Pelobacter seleniigenes DSM 18267: one gene and its partners. Each later gene encodes a partner of the first gene's protein in a complex. Links are inferred from orthologs where the notes say so. Each region holds a gene or a part of one and is shown in the gene's direction. Other genes may lie near its edges.

Region 1 (5,651 bases):
GGTTGCGGCTGATCCTTGTACCGGCCTTGTTGCCAGGGAAGATCTGTACCGCGCTTGTCTGGAACAGCCGACCCGGTTGCTGGTGATTAATCATTGCTCCAATGTCTTTGGAACGCTGCAGAATCTGGTCGGGCTGGGAAGTTGGTGCCATGAACATGGTGTCCTGTTGCTGGTTGACGGTTCGCAATCGGCCGGCGCGGTTCCCATTGACCTGGCCGCGCTCGAGATCGACCTGTTCGCCGCCCCCGGTCACAAAGGGCTGCTCGGACCGCAGGGAACCGGCTTTCTTTATTTACGGGAAGGGATCGAACTGACCCCGCTGCTTTACGGCGGCACCGGCGCCAATTCTCATTCTGTGCATCAGCCGGCCGAATTGCCGGAACGACTGGAAAGCGGGACCTACAATATGCCCGGTTTGGCCGGACTGCACGCTGCGCTGGAGTTCGTTCAACGAACCGGGATTTCAACGATTCGGGCCCATGAACAGGCCCTGGTTGAACAATTGGTCCGTGGTCTGGAGCAGTGCCCCGGGTTGACAATTTATGGCAGCAAGGATTTTTCCTTGAGAGGAGCCGCGGTTTCATTCAATATTGACGGTCGCGATCCGGCTGAGATCGGTTACTTGCTTGATCAGCAGCAGATCGCGGTGCGGGTTGGACTGCATTGTGCTCCGGATGCGCACCGCAGTATCGGTACTTTCCCCACCGGGAGTGTCCGAGTCAGTCCCGGCTACTTCACCCGGGAAGATGATATCGCCCGCTTTATCAAGGCCATTGACGGAATCAGCCGCTGCGCCGGGTCGCTCTGACCGGTTTCGGCCAGCTGTCCCGACGGGCTTTCCAGAGGATATTATTCGACTATGAAAAAACATTACGTTCTTGATACCAATGTGCTGCTTCATGATCCCCAGGCTATTCTGAAGTTTTCCGACAATCACGTGATTCTGCCGCTGACGGTGATCGAAGAGATTGATCGGTTTAAGAAAGATCAAAGTGAAACCGGCCGCAATGCCCGGCACATCTCGCGGATGATCGATGAGTTTCGTCTCCAGGCCAAACTGGTAGAGGGGGTTCCGCTGGAAAATGGCGGCGTGCTGCGGGTTGCGATCTATAAAGAAGAGCTGATGCAGAAACTGCCGCCGGAGCTGCGCGTTGATCGTGGCGATAACCGGATTATCGCGGTGGCCAAGGATCTGCAGGAGAATTCTCCGAACGGCCCGGTGATCTTCGTCACCAAGGACATCAACCTAAGGATCAAGGCGGATACCATCGGTTTACGCACCGAAGATTATCAGAATGACAAGATCCCGGTGGAAGATCTTTACACGGGGACGACCGAACAGCTGGTGCCGGCCGAACAGGTTGACCTTTTTTATGAGCAGGGGGCGCTGGCAGTGACCGGCGAGTTTTACTCCAATCAGGGGATAACCCTGGTTGATGAGACCAACCCCTCGCATACCGCCATCGGCCGCTACGACAGCGTCGGCAAGAAAATTGTTCCGTTGCTGAAAATTCCCAAAGAGGGAATTTGGGGGATTCACGCCCGCAACCGCGAACAGCAGTTCGCCTTCGATCTGTTACTGAATGACGATGTGCAGCTGGTCTCACTGGTTGGAAAAGCTGGCACCGGGAAAACTTTGCTTGCTATTGCGGCAGGATTGTTGAAAACTGCCGACGAAGGCGCTTATAATCGGCTGCTGGTGTCCCGCCCGGTGTTCCCCATGGGGCGCGATCTCGGTTTTCTGCCTGGCGATATCGAAGAAAAACTGTCTCCCTGGATGCAGCCTATTTTTGACAATGTGGAATTGTTGCTGTCCTCCTACGATGAAGCCGGCAAAAGAAAACGCGGCTATCGCGAACTTATCGACCTGGGCTTGATGGAGATTGAGCCGCTGACTTATATTCGCGGCCGGTCGATCCCCAAGCAGTACATGATTGTCGATGAAGCGCAAAACCTGACTCCCCACGAGATCAAGACCATTATCACGCGGGCTGGGGAGGGGACTAAAATTATTTTGACCGGCGACCCCTTCCAGATCGACAATCCTTATGTCGATTCGGCCAGTAACGGATTGACTTATGCTGTTGAACGACTGAAAGGGCATGATATTGCCGGACACACGACCTTAAGCAAGGGAGAGCGGTCGGCCCTGGCCGAACTGGCAGCGAATCTGCTGTAATGGAATGAATGGAATGATGAAATAACATGTTGCTGCTGGCTCTTGAAAGTTCCTGCGACGAGACCTCCGTCGCAGTTGTCCGCAATGGCGCGGAGGTGCTCTCCAACCTGATATCCTCCCAGGTTGATCTGCATGCGGTGTACGGGGGAGTTGTTCCGGAACTGGCCTCGCGCCGCCATCTCGAAGTGATCAATCCCCTGGTGGCTCAGGCGCTGGCGGATGCTGGTGTGAAACCGGGCCAGCTTGAGGGTGTGGCGGCCACCCGGGGGCCGGGTCTGATCGGCGCTTTGCTGGTCGGCCTGTCCTTTGCCAAGGCCTATGCCTATGCCCTGGGTGTTCCCATGATCGGGGTACATCATATTGAGGGTCATATCCTCGCCATTCAGCTTGAACGGCAGGTCGAATTCCCCTTTCTGGCCGCTGCGGTTTCCGGCGGGCATACCCATCTGTTTCGGGTCGACGGAATCGGCCGTTACCGCTTGCTGGGCCGCACTGTTGATGACGCTGCAGGGGAAGCTTTTGACAAAGTGGCTAAAATGCTCGGACTCGGTTATCCGGGCGGCCCGATTATTGACCGCCTGGCCAAGTCCGGGGATGACGGGGGAATCGTGTTCCCGCGACCGCTACTTAAAAAAGACAATTTCGATTTCAGCTTTTCCGGCATGAAGACAGCGGTATTGAATTATCTGCACGGACTTGAAAACCGGCCGGATGACCAACATATCGCTCAGGTTGCCTGTGCCTTTCAAACCGCGGTGGTCGATGTCCTGACCCGGAAGATCATCCGTGCCGCGCGGGCGGAAGGGTTGTGCCGGATTGTGGTGGCTGGCGGGGTTGCCTGTAATTCAGGTCTGCGTGCGACCCTGACCCGTTTGGCTGCCGAAAAGGGTCTTGAAGCTATCTTTCCATCTCCCGGGCTTTGCGCCGATAATGCCGCCATGCTGGCGGTGGCAGGGGATTACTACCTGTCGCGCGGACAGCGCTCCGGACTTGACCTGAACGCTGTTTCCAGCTGGCCGCTGGAACAGGTCCGGGGTTGAGGTTGTTCTGAGTTATGTGGCGACGCTGGGGTTTCTTCAGACAATTTAAATTGAATATGATTCGACTGGCGCGCATCCAGTCCGAACCGGATGCCGTCGCTCGCGGCATGGCCCTGGGTCTGTTCATCGGTTTTACACCGACCTTCGGGGTGCAGATCATCCTTGCTCTCTTGTTCGCTTTTCTGCTGCGGCAGAATAAGATTGCAACTTTTATCGGGGTCTGGGTGACCAATCCGCTGACCGCCCCATTCATTTACGGCCTTGAATACGAAATCGGCCGCGTTCTCCTCGGATACCCATCCATCGGCTCGCCTGATTTCAGTGCCGATCTGAGTTGGAAAATGGGTGTTCAGGTCGGCGAGCCGTTACTGCTTGGTTGCCTGGTGCTGGGCATACCGGCGTCCATCATCGGCTATTCACTGACCGTCAGATTCATTCCCAGCCTGCGCCAATGGAAAATTCCACGCTGGCCGCGCCGGCGCCAGAAACCTGAATAACCATGGAATATCGCACTAAAAAGCGTTTCGGTCAGCATTTCCTGCACGATCAGGGAGTGATCGACAAAATCATGACCGCCGCCGCCCTTGACGGCAGTCAGCGGGTGGTGGAAATCGGCCCCGGTCTTGGGGTCCTGACCGACCGGCTGTTGCCGCTGGCCGCACAGGTGGAAGTCATGGAGATCGATCGTGACCTGATTGAACGTCTCAACCAGCGCAGCGATCCCGGTCTGATCGTTCACGGGGGGGATGTCCTCAAGCTGCCCTGGGGAGAGCTGTTCAACCAGCCTCCTTATATCATGGTGGCCAATCTGCCTTACAATATTTCCAGTCAGGTGGTGTTTCGGATTCTGGAGTACCGCCATCTGTTCGAACGCCTGGTGCTGATGTTTCAGCGTGAGGTCGGTGAACGGTTGCTGGCTGCGCCGGGTAGCAAGGATTACGGTATCCTGTCTGTGCTCTGTCAGCTCTGGTTTGACCTGCGCAATGTCACCCTGGTCAGGCCCGGGGCCTTCAACCCGCCACCCAAAGTCGATTCCATCGTACTCCATTTTCAGCGTCGTGTTACACCGCGGGTCGACCCGGTTGATGAGGGTCTGTTCCGGAAGGTTGTCAAGGGGGCGTTTACCCAGCGCCGCAAAACCCTGCGCAACAGTCTGCAGGGGGCCGGTTTTATGGCCGCGGAGATCGACATCGCGCTGGACACAACCGGAATTGACCCCGGCAGACGGGGCGAAACTCTCCACCTGGAGGAGTTTTCCGCCCTGACTCGCGCTTTTTTTAGCCGCTCTTAAATTTTATTTGCTCTCTGACTTGATAAGCCTATTTCACTGGTCTATGATTCGAACGTCGCCGCGGGTAATTCCGTCCGTGGCTTGATCTTTTCCCCTTATTCAATGATGAAACAGGGAGTCGAGCATGAAGGTGACTGTGGCCCGCAAAGGTCGTACGTCAGAGCAGAGAGAGCAGCAGTTTCAAGATGAGAATATCGAGCAGGAGCTGAACCGTCTGGGTGAAACCAGGATGCTGTCCCTCAATCTCGAGCTGGCGCGCATCCTGCGCCAGGAGATTCCGTCCAACATCCTCAACCAGCTAAGCCTGGAGACACTGGTCCAGGACCTTGTTCAGGCGAGTAAGTTTCTGGAGCGAAGGGATGACAGAGTTAAGGTCCAAATGGTTCCGCAACAGGAACCGGGCCGTTATTACCTGTTTGCCAACTCTCCCGATGCCAACCATATCTTCTTCTCTCTACAGGAATTTCTTCACCGTCGTTCAATTCATTTCCGGGTGGTTTGTCACCCGATCCTTTCCGTTGATCGCAAAGGCCCGGTGCTGGAACGTCTGGCTGAAGCGGACAGCGAGTTGCCCAGGGAATCCTTTGTCTGGATCGAGCTGCAACGCTTCCCGGCGCGCCTGACCGAAAAACTTGAAAATGCCGTACGCACCGTTATCGCTTCCACGGTGCAGATTTATCAGGATCGTCCGGCCATGCTGCGCCAGTTTGCGGCACTGAATAATATCAAAGGGTTGGACCGTTATCGTGATCTTTATCAATGGCTACAGGAAGAAAATTTCATCCCGGTGGCCAGCCGTACCTTCACCTATGTGGCCGGAGCTCAAGTCGACGCTTTCAAAGAAGACAGCTCCCGGGCGCTTGGCCTGACCGATTTTTACGAGAACCCCTTTTATCAGGATACGACACCTGTTCCGCTGACTGCGGAAAAGGTCTTCCCGTTGCTTGGCCACGGCAAAGATGTCGATCTGGAAAAAACCGACCTGTATTGCCCGCTGCATCGCTTTGAGCGACTGACCTATCTGGGCTTTCGTGAAGAGCTTGCCGACGGAACCTTTCGGGAACACTGCTTCTGGGGTTTCTACACCCAGAAAAGCGTCGATGAAACCAGCTATTCGATCCCGGCCCTGCGACGGCGTATT
Region 2 (4,255 bases), on another replicon or contig:
CTGATCAGGACGGTCTGCTGAGTTTTGCCGCCCGCCCGCAACTGCAAGCTCTGTTGAACGGACGCCAGGCGGTTGCCATAGGTCCAGGTTTGGGGCAGAGTGCAGAGCTGGCCCGTCTGCTGGGCTGGCTGATTGGGCATGTCCGGGTTCCAATGGTGCTTGATGCCGACGGGCTGAACTTGCTGGCCGGACAGCTGGAGTTGCTGCAACAACCCGACCGTGCGCCCCTGGTTCTGACCCCTCACCCCGGTGAAATGGCCCGGCTTTGCGGGTTGAGTGTGGCCGAGATAGAAGCGAATCGGTTCGAATGTGCGGCGACCTTTGCCGCGCAATATAATGTCGTGCTGTTGCTGAAAGGTGCACGGACCGTGATCGCGGCTGCGGACGGCCGGGTGGATATCAATGCCACCGGCAACGATGGACTGGCCGCTGGTGGCAGCGGCGATGTCCTGACCGGATTAATCGGCGGTCTGTTGGCCCAGGGCATGGATGCTTTTGCCGCAGCCTCTCTGGGGGCCTGGCTACACGGCCGGGCAGCGGAACTGATCGCCGGGACCAGCGGGACGGCAGGGATGATTGCTACCGACCTGATCTCACATTTGCCCGTGGCACGGCATGAACTGCTGAAAGGAGCCTGACCATGCTGACAGCAAAAGAAATCATGACAACGGACGTCGTTGCGGTGACAACGGATACCAGCCTCAAGGAACTGGCTAAAAAATTTGTCGAAACCCGTTACAGCAATATGCCGGTATTAGATGAAAACGGCAAACTGGTCGGGGTTATCAGTGAAACCGACCTGGTTGAGCAACAGAGACCGATGCATATTCCCACGGTCATGGCTCTGTTCGATTGGGTTTTTTATCTCGACAGCGAGAAAAAGTTCAAGGAAGAGGTCGACCGGGTCACCGCCACCACCGTGGGGGAACTGTGCAGCCGGAATGTGGTGACCTGTTCCCCGAATGACAGCGTCCGCGATCTGGCAGGACTGATGAGTAAGCACAAGGTTCATCTGTTGCCGGTTGTTGAGCAGGGCAAGATGGTCGGCGTCGTGGCCCGGCTTGACCTGATTCGGGCCATGGAGGATTGAAGGCGTGAGCTCCTGGGTGTTTACCAGTTCCGATGAAGCGGCAACCTGCGAACTGGGGAGACTGCTGGGCTGCCTGTTGGAGGATCCGGCCCTGATTCTACTGGAGGGCGACCTGGGAACCGGGAAATCGGTCTTTGCCCGCGGGGTTGCCCGAGGCCTGGGAGTTGATGCGCGGATCCCGATCACCAGCCCCACCTTTACCCTGATGAATCACTACCGGGCAAGGCTGGATCTTTATCATTTTGACCTTTATCGGTTGACCGATCCGGACGAATTAATTGAGATCGGTTTTGATGATTATGCCTATGGTTCCGGGGTCGCGCTGGTGGAATGGCCTGAAAAAACCGGCGATACCCTGCAGGGTGGGCTTTGGGTCCGCTTGCAACGTCTCGACAATGAGCGGCGGCTGATTGAATTGTCCGCTCAGGATGAGGACCATCGGACCCTGCTTGAGCGCCTGAGAGCCTTTGTGGTAGAGACCGCGGTCGAGCAAAAGTAGCGAATAATGCGGCGACTCCTTTTCGGGTCTCCGGATTTTTCTTGCTATTAAGTTAAAAAATCTGGAAAATCAAACCTTTATAAATACCGATGGGGACTGCGGTCGACCGTCGGCTTTTCCTGTGAGGAGGATGAAAACTGTTATGGCTCTGGTAGTTCAGAAATATGGTGGAACATCGGTGGGAACCGTGGAGCGGATCCGCAATGTTGCCCGCCGGGTTGCCAAAACTTTCGATGATGGAAACGATGTCGTGGTGATCGTTTCCGCCATGGCTGGTGAGACCAACCGTCTGGTTGCTTTGGCCGAGGAAATCAGCGAATTTCCCAACGAGCGTGAATATGATGTCCTGGTGTCAACCGGGGAGCAGGTGACCATTGCATTACTGTCCATGTGCCTGCAATCCATGGGCTACAATGCCAAAAGCTATCTTGGCTATCAAATTCCCATGGTCACTGACAAAGCTCACGCCAAGGCGAGAATCAAAAGCATCGATGACAAGAAAATCCGCGAAGACCTGAAAAGCGGGACAATTATTGTCGTCGCCGGATTTCAAGGGACCGACGGCGAAGGGAATATCACCACCCTCGGCCGGGGCGGTTCGGATACCTCGGCCGTGGCGGTCGCTGCCGCGCTGAAAGCGGATGTCTGTGAAATTTACACGGATGTCGACGGGGTTTACACCACCGATCCGCGCATGGTGCCCAGCGCCCGGAAAATTGAAAAGATCTCTTACGAGGAGATGCTCGAGATGGCTTCCCTGGGAGCCAAAATCCTGCAGATCCGCAGTGTCGAATTTGCCAAAAAATACAACGTCGTTGTTCATGTGCGTTCAAGTTTCGATGACAGCCCGGGAACGCTCGTAATGAAGGAGGATCATGAGATGGAGACCGTACTGGTTTCAGGTATCGCTTATAACAAGGATGAAGCAAAAATCAGCATTTTCGGGGTTCCCGATCATCCCGGAATTGCCGCCCAGATATTTACCCCGTTGAGCAACAACAATATCACTGTCGATATGATCATCCAGAACGTGTCCCATGAAGGGGCGACCGACATGACCTTTACCGTTCCCAAGGGGGATGCCAAAAAAGCGGTTCAGATCATTGAGGAAATTGCCGCAAATATCGGTGCCCGCGGGGTCAGCCATAACAACAATATTGCCAAGGTCTCCATCATCGGGGTCGGCATGCGCTCCCATTCGGGTGTCGCCAGCACCATGTTTGAAACCTTGTCCCGTGAAGGCATCAATATCGAAATGATTTCGACCAGTGAGATCAAGGTTTCCTGCATCATTAACGCGAAGTATACCGAGTTGGCCGTGCGGGTTCTGCATGAAGCCTTCGGTCTTGATCATAAGGAAATCGAAGAAAACTGAATGATGGGCAACCTGGCTCTAGGAGGGGAGAGCCAGCACCTCAGGCACACTGCCCCGCTGAAATTCGAATGCCGATCCTTGCCTCCGCCGGTCCGCTCCTAATATCTCCGTCGGACAGGAGATTGCAAGGCAGACAAGGAATGCCATAGCATGGGAAAAATCTATCTGTACGACACCACCTTGCGTGACGGAACGCAGGCGGAAGATATCTCTTTTCAGGTTGAAGATAAGGTGCGCATCGCCAAGAAGCTTGACGAACTGGGCATCGATTATATCGAAGGCGGCTGGCCCGGCTCCAACCCCAAGGACATCAGCTTCTTCCGGGCCATGCAGAACGAAACCCTGGAGCATAGTAAAATAGCCGCATTCGGTTCCACCCGACGGGCGCGGATCACCCCGGCCGAGGATAACAACATTCAGATGCTGGTCGCCGCAACTCCTGATGTTGTGACCATCTTTGGCAAAACCTGGGATTTTCATGTCCAGGAGGCCTTGCGGATCTCCCTGGAGGAGAACCTGGAATTGATTAATGATTCTCTGGTCTACCTCAAGGAGCGAGTCAGCGAGGTGATCTACGACGCGGAGCATTTCTTCGACGGCTATAAGCAGAATCCTGAATACGCCTTGAAAACGCTGCAGGCCGCAGCTGCTGCCGGGGTTGACTGTATTGTGCTCTGTGATACCAACGGTGGGACCCTGCCCCATGAAATCCCCGCCATTATGCAGGCTGTGCGCAAGGCGGTGTCAACTCCCCTGGGCATCCATGCCCACAACGACAGCGAGTGTGCCGTGGCCAACTCTTTGATGGCTGTCCACTGCGGCGCTATCCAGGTTCAGGGCACGGTGAACGGCTTCGGGGAACGCTGTGGCAACGCCAACCTCTGTTCCATCATTCCCGCTCTGCAGCTCAAGACCGGGCTGCAATGTTTGCCAGACGAGAAGCTTAAAAACCTGCGAAAAATTTCCCGCTACATTTATGAACTTGCCAACCTTGCTCCGGACAAACATCAGCCCTATGTTGGCAATTCAGCCTTTGCCCACAAGGGTGGGGTTCATGTGTCCGCGATTCAGCGTCATCCGCAGACTTATGAACATATTCGACCGGAGCAGGTCGGCAACCGCACCAGGGTGCTGGTCTCCGACCTTTCCGGGCGCGCTAATATTTTGGCCAAAGCCGAGGAATGCGGCCTGTCCCTAGACAGTCAGGATCCGGTGACCCTCGAAATTCTGGAAGAAATCAAGGATTTGGAAAATAAAGGCTTCCAGTTTGAAGGGGCAGAGGCCTCTTTCG
Region 3 (4,413 bases), 310 kb from region 1 along the record:
CGTTGGGCGGCTATGTGCAGATGCTTGGCGAAGGGGGCGGCGAGCAGGGTGAGGATGCCGAACTGACGCCAGCTGAGGCGGCCCGTTCCTTTGCCCATAAACCGGTTTCGAAGCGGTTGGCGATTGTTCTTGCCGGTCCGGCGATGAACTTGCTGCTGCCGCTGTTGATTCTGCCGGTGAGCTTTATGGTCGGGGTTCAGGTTCCCAGCTATTTTGATCAGCCCGCCTGTATCGGTTATGTTGTCCCGGATTCTAATGCTGCCACCGCCGGTTTTGTCGGCGGCGATTGTGTGGTGGGTCTGAATGGGCAGGCGATCCACAGCTGGAATGAAGCGAACAAGGCGTTTGTGAGCCAAGCCGGTGATTCTTTGCATTTCCGCATCGAGCGTAACGGCCAGACCCGGACCATTGAAATTCCCGCTGAAAATGACAGCCTGGAGGGAATGCAGGCGCTCGGGCTATTGCCGACTCAGGAAGCGCGGGTCGGAGCCATGGCTGCGGATATGCCTGCGGCACAGGCCGGGTTGCAGCGTGGTGACCTGATTCTGGCGATTGACGGACATAAGGTTTTTTCCTGGTACGATTTAAGAGGGATTATTCAGCAGGTCGGCAAGCAAAAGGTTCCGGTTTTGCTGGAGCGTGGAGGAAAACAGAGTGTTGTCGAGGTGACTCCGCAACAGCGGGCAGGGGAGGGGGAATACCTGCTCGGCATCGCTCCGTTGCAAAGTTTCCAATTGAAGCATTTCGGGTTTGCTGCCTCTATCAAAGAGGGGGCCAAGCGCACCTGGGAACTGATTGACCTGACAGTGGTTTTTGTGCAGAAGCTTTTCACCGGGAATGTCTCCGCCAAGAACATCGGCGGCCCGATCACCGTGGTTCAGATTGCCGGACAGGCTGCGCAGACCGACCTCGCGTCAATTCTGTCGGTGTTGGCTTTTATTTCCATTCAGCTCGGAATTCTTAACCTGTTGCCGATTCCGATTCTGGACGGCGGACATATCCTTTTTTACAGTATTGAGCTGATTTTACGTAGGCCTGTCTCCATCAGAGCACGCGAGATGGCGCAACAGGTCGGAATGGCCATGCTGCTGATGTTGATGGTCTTGGCATTTTATAATGACATTGTACGGCTTTGGGGATGAATAAAGATTTTTCACACACCAGAATCCTGGCTTTGGACACGGCTTCATTGACGGGCAGCGTGGCTTTGTGCCAGGGCGAAACCCTGGTCGCAGAATCCTTACTGAATGTACGCAGCACCCATAGTGAAAAACTGCTTGGGCAAATTGATTTGCTGCTGGGCGAAGCCGGTTGGGATCTTGCTGACCTCGATCTGCTCGCTGCAGTAACCGGACCCGGGTCCTTTACCGGGTTGCGTATCGGTTTGGCAACCCTCAAAGGGTTGGGGCAGGTTCTCGATAAATCGGTTGTTCCGGTTTCGGCATTGCAGGTCGCTGCGTTGGGTGCTCCTTTGGCCACAGTCCCGGTCTGTGCTTTTTTGGATGCCCGCAAAAAAGAAGTTTACACCCAGCTGTTCGATACCCTGACCGGCTCGCCGATTGCCATCGACCAGCCACGGGTCCTCCCGCCGCGCGTCCTGCTGGAAAAATTGCCGGGGCGGGTTGTTCTGGTCGGTGACGGGGTTTCCCTGTACCACGATCTGATTATTGATTGTCTGGGGGAAAGAGCGGTGCTGCCACCTGCTCCCGCTCATCAGCGGCATGCTTTTCAAGCGGCCTGGTTGGCCCTCCAGGCCTTCAAAGACGGCGCCGTAGGCAGTGCTGCCGAATTGCAGCCGACCTATATCCGTCCTTCCGATGCCGAATTAAACCTTCCCGCTAAGCCAGCTTCGGTTGTTTAATCTCCGTCGCCGGTCATGGAGAAGAGGGGGCAGCGGCCGGCACAATCGTGTTCCGTTTCTGGTTAGTAGTTGACAATCTTGAAGCGATTTGGTTATTTTGAGATAGCGATAACAAAGATGGTTTCGACTTAAGTTCTCTGGTCCGAACCACGGGGTTTCTGCTTTGGAGGCCTGCCTTTTTGCAACGTCATTGGGATTGAAAATTTGCACTCGGGGACGTAGCCGTATACGCCGCACCGGCAAACGGAAAGATCGTGAGACATTGTAAAAATCGGAGGGCTTTGAACAGGGACAGGTTTTAACCCAGCTACATGCGCGGAGGTGCCAATGGACATTGACCAAAACCTTTTGCAAGATCTTATCGAGAACAACCCCCGTTTCCGCATGCTTTACGAAGAACACGTCATCTTTGAAAAACAACTCACCGAATATGAAAAAAAAGCGTTTTTAACCCCTCAAGAAGAGCTTGAAAAAAATAAAGTCAAGAAAATGAAACTGGTTGGCAAAGACGAAATGGAAAAGATTGTCCAGTCCGTGACCGTCTGATTCCGTATCCCAGTTGTTGGGTGTTTTGATACAGCAAAGGGTTTAAGCATCGGCTTAAACCCTTTGCTGTATTTGAACCCCTGAGGACGGTGGAAAAGTATGAGTTCTTCGTTCCCGGGTGGCAGTGTTTGTACGTTATGTACATCATTTCCCCTTGACAACTGTGTCCCGGTCATGAAAAGTCTTCTGTTCCCGGGATATCAACGGCAAGACGATGGGGTTTTGGCCTGCCTGATCGGCAACTCGCGGAGAACGGGCGGGAGTAAGAGCTTTATTCGAGATCATAGTACGAGGTTTTTCAGGAGGCACAGATGGAGCTGACCGGGTCACAGATTTTACTTGAATGTTTGAAGCTGGAAGGAATCGATACCGTTTTCGGTTACCCCGGTGGCGCTGTCATCAATATTTACGATGATCTGTATGACTCCACAATCCGGCATATTTTGACCCGCCATGAACAGGCGGCGGTACATGCCGCAGACGGTTATGCACGCTGTACGGGCAAGGTTGGCGTTGTGATCGCCACCAGCGGGCCCGGGGCGACCAATACGGTGACCGGGATTGCCACTGCCTATATGGATTCGGTGCCCATGGTAATTATTACCGGGCAGGTGCCGACGCCGCTGATCGGCAATGACGCTTTTCAGGAAGCCGACATCTGCGGCATGACCAGAACCTGTACCAAGCACAATTTCCTGATCAAGGATATCCGTGATCTGGCCCGCACCATCAAAGAGGCTTTTTATATTGCCCGAACGGGTCGTCCCGGGCCGGTATTGATCGATTTCCCAAAAGACATTCAGGTCACCAAATACAAATTTTCCTATCCCGACCGGGTGAGTCTGCGTGGCTACAAGCCGACCTATAACGGGAACTTCCGGCAGATCGAGAAAGCGGCCAAGCTCATTCTGTCGGCCCGTAAACCGCTGCTCTATATTGGCGGTGGAATCAACCTTTCGGCCGCCAACGATGAGCTGCTCAAACTGGTCGAACAGACCAGGATTCCGGTGGCAACGACCTTGATGGCCATGTCGGCGTTTCCTCAGGGCCATCCGTCGGCTCTCGGTATGCTGGGAATGCATGGGACCTTCTATGCCAATATGTCGGTTGCCGAATGTGATCTGCTGATTGCCGTAGGCGCCAGGTTTGATGATCGCGTCACCGGCCGCATCGACTGTTTTGCCGAAAAAGCCAAAATTATCCATGTCGATATCGACCCGACCTCGATCCACAAGAATGTTGCGGTCGATCTGCCTATAGTCGGCGATCTGAAGGATGTTCTGGGAAAACTTTCCGGCAGTCTGAATCATAAGCAGGAATTGCTGGAAGATATGATCGAGGCGAGCAAGCCCTGGCGGGAGCAGATTGCCGGCTGGAAAGAGCGGCACCCGATGGAGTATCAGGGTTCCGATTCCATCATCAAGCCGCAGTTTGTCATCGAAAAAATCAGGGAGTTGACTGCGGACGATGCCATCATTGCCACCGAAGTTGGTCAGCACCAGATGTGGACAGCTCAGTTTTTTCAATTCAGCAGACCGCGCACCTTCCTGACCTCCGGTGGTCTCGGCACCATGGGCTTCGGGTTGCCGGCGGCTCTTGGCGCCCAAGTCGCTTTTCCCGACCGGCAGGTCATCGATATCTCGGGAGACGGTTCGTTTCAGATGAATTCCCAGGAACTGGCGTCGTTGGTGCAACATCAACTGCCGGTGAAAATTGCCATCTTGAATAACAATTATCTGGGCATGGTTCGGCAGTGGCAGCAGATGTTTTTTAATGAACGTTACAGCCAGACCCCCATGGAACTGCCCATCGATTTTGTCAAATTGGCTGAGGCATACGGTGCGACCGGGCTTGAGGCAAGTCGACCGGAAGAGGTGGCGCCGACCATTAAAAAGGCCCTCGCCACCGCCGGGCCGGTACTGATGAATTTCAAGGTTGCTCGTGACGAAAATGTCCTGCCCATGGTACCTGCGGGTAAGGCAATCCATGAAATGGTTCTGGCTTCC

The links. Proteins that work in one complex are often made in the same cells at the same time.
Region 2: the proteins of tsaD (region 1) and tsaE are in contact, whole or in part, in a crystal structure (PDB 6N9A), measured with the Thermotoga maritima proteins. The link is inferred for Pelobacter seleniigenes DSM 18267 from one-to-one orthologs. Residues at the interface, in WP_004082750.1 of Thermotoga maritima: Cys10, Asp11, Arg49, His50, Leu82, Gly84, Gly135, Gly136, Glu154, Thr155, Leu156, Asp157, Asp158, Ser159, Glu162, Asp165, Lys166, Arg169, Leu170, Tyr175, Lys213, Thr214, Leu217, Tyr218, Gln221, Arg222, Asn324; in WP_004082108.1 of Thermotoga maritima: Leu37, Gly38, Lys46, Lys57, Val59, Lys60, Ser61, Thr63, Phe64, Thr65, Leu66, Met67, Val69, Pro71, Tyr82, Arg83, Leu84, Asp86, Asp88, Phe89, Asp93, Ile128, Asp130, Glu131, Arg134.
Region 3: the proteins of tsaD (region 1) and tsaB are in contact, whole or in part, in a solved structure (PDB 4WQ4), measured with the Escherichia coli proteins. The link is inferred for Pelobacter seleniigenes DSM 18267 from one-to-one orthologs.

Annotation. Positions count from the first base shown.
Region 1 is NZ_JOMG01000004.1:672,226-677,876, forward strand. Bases 1,390-4,212 are described here. They hold tsaD (tRNA (adenosine(37)-N6)-threonylcarbamoyltransferase complex transferase subunit TsaD), read left to right. Parts: upstream 1,390-2,205; coding sequence 2,206-3,219; downstream 3,220-4,212. Other genes in these bases: N909_RS0120070 (PhoH family protein), read left to right, coding at 1,390-2,179; N909_RS0120080 (DUF2062 domain-containing protein), read left to right, coding at 3,234-3,716; rsmA (16S rRNA (adenine(1518)-N(6)/adenine(1519)-N(6))-dimethyltransferase RsmA), read left to right, coding at 3,719-4,212. Outside these bases: N909_RS0120065 (aminotransferase class V-fold PLP-dependent enzyme), read left to right, coding at 1-808; more of N909_RS0120070, read left to right, coding at 860-1,389; more of rsmA, read left to right, coding at 4,213-4,510; N909_RS0120090 (NAD-glutamate dehydrogenase domain-containing protein), read left to right, coding at 4,635-5,651.
Region 2 is NZ_JOMG01000002.1:227,869-232,123, reverse strand. What follows is about bases 1-2,841. They hold tsaE (tRNA (adenosine(37)-N6)-threonylcarbamoyltransferase complex ATPase subunit type 1 TsaE), read left to right. Parts: upstream 1-1,094; coding sequence 1,095-1,589; downstream 1,590-2,841. Other genes in these bases: N909_RS0103675 (aspartate kinase), read left to right, coding at 1,732-2,841; N909_RS0103685 (CBS domain-containing protein), read left to right, coding at 641-1,090; N909_RS0103690 (bifunctional ADP-dependent NAD(P)H-hydrate dehydratase/NAD(P)H-hydrate epimerase), read left to right, coding at 1-638. Outside these bases: more of N909_RS0103675, read left to right, coding at 2,842-2,964; cimA (citramalate synthase), read left to right, coding at 3,115-4,255. UniProt on the Escherichia coli protein: Required for the formation of a threonylcarbamoyl group on adenosine at position 37 (t(6)A37) in tRNAs that read codons beginning with adenine.
Region 3 is NZ_JOMG01000004.1:363,215-367,627, forward strand. The notes cover bases 1-2,999. They hold tsaB (tRNA (adenosine(37)-N6)-threonylcarbamoyltransferase complex dimerization subunit type 1 TsaB), read left to right. Parts: upstream 1-1,138; coding sequence 1,139-1,861; downstream 1,862-2,999. Other genes in these bases: rseP (RIP metalloprotease RseP), read left to right, coding at 1-1,142; N909_RS0118590 (hypothetical protein), read left to right, coding at 2,189-2,407; ilvB (biosynthetic-type acetolactate synthase large subunit), read left to right, coding at 2,719-2,999. In the rest of the region: more of ilvB, read left to right, coding at 3,000-4,413. UniProt on the Escherichia coli protein: Required for the formation of a threonylcarbamoyl group on adenosine at position 37 (t(6)A37) in tRNAs that read codons beginning with adenine.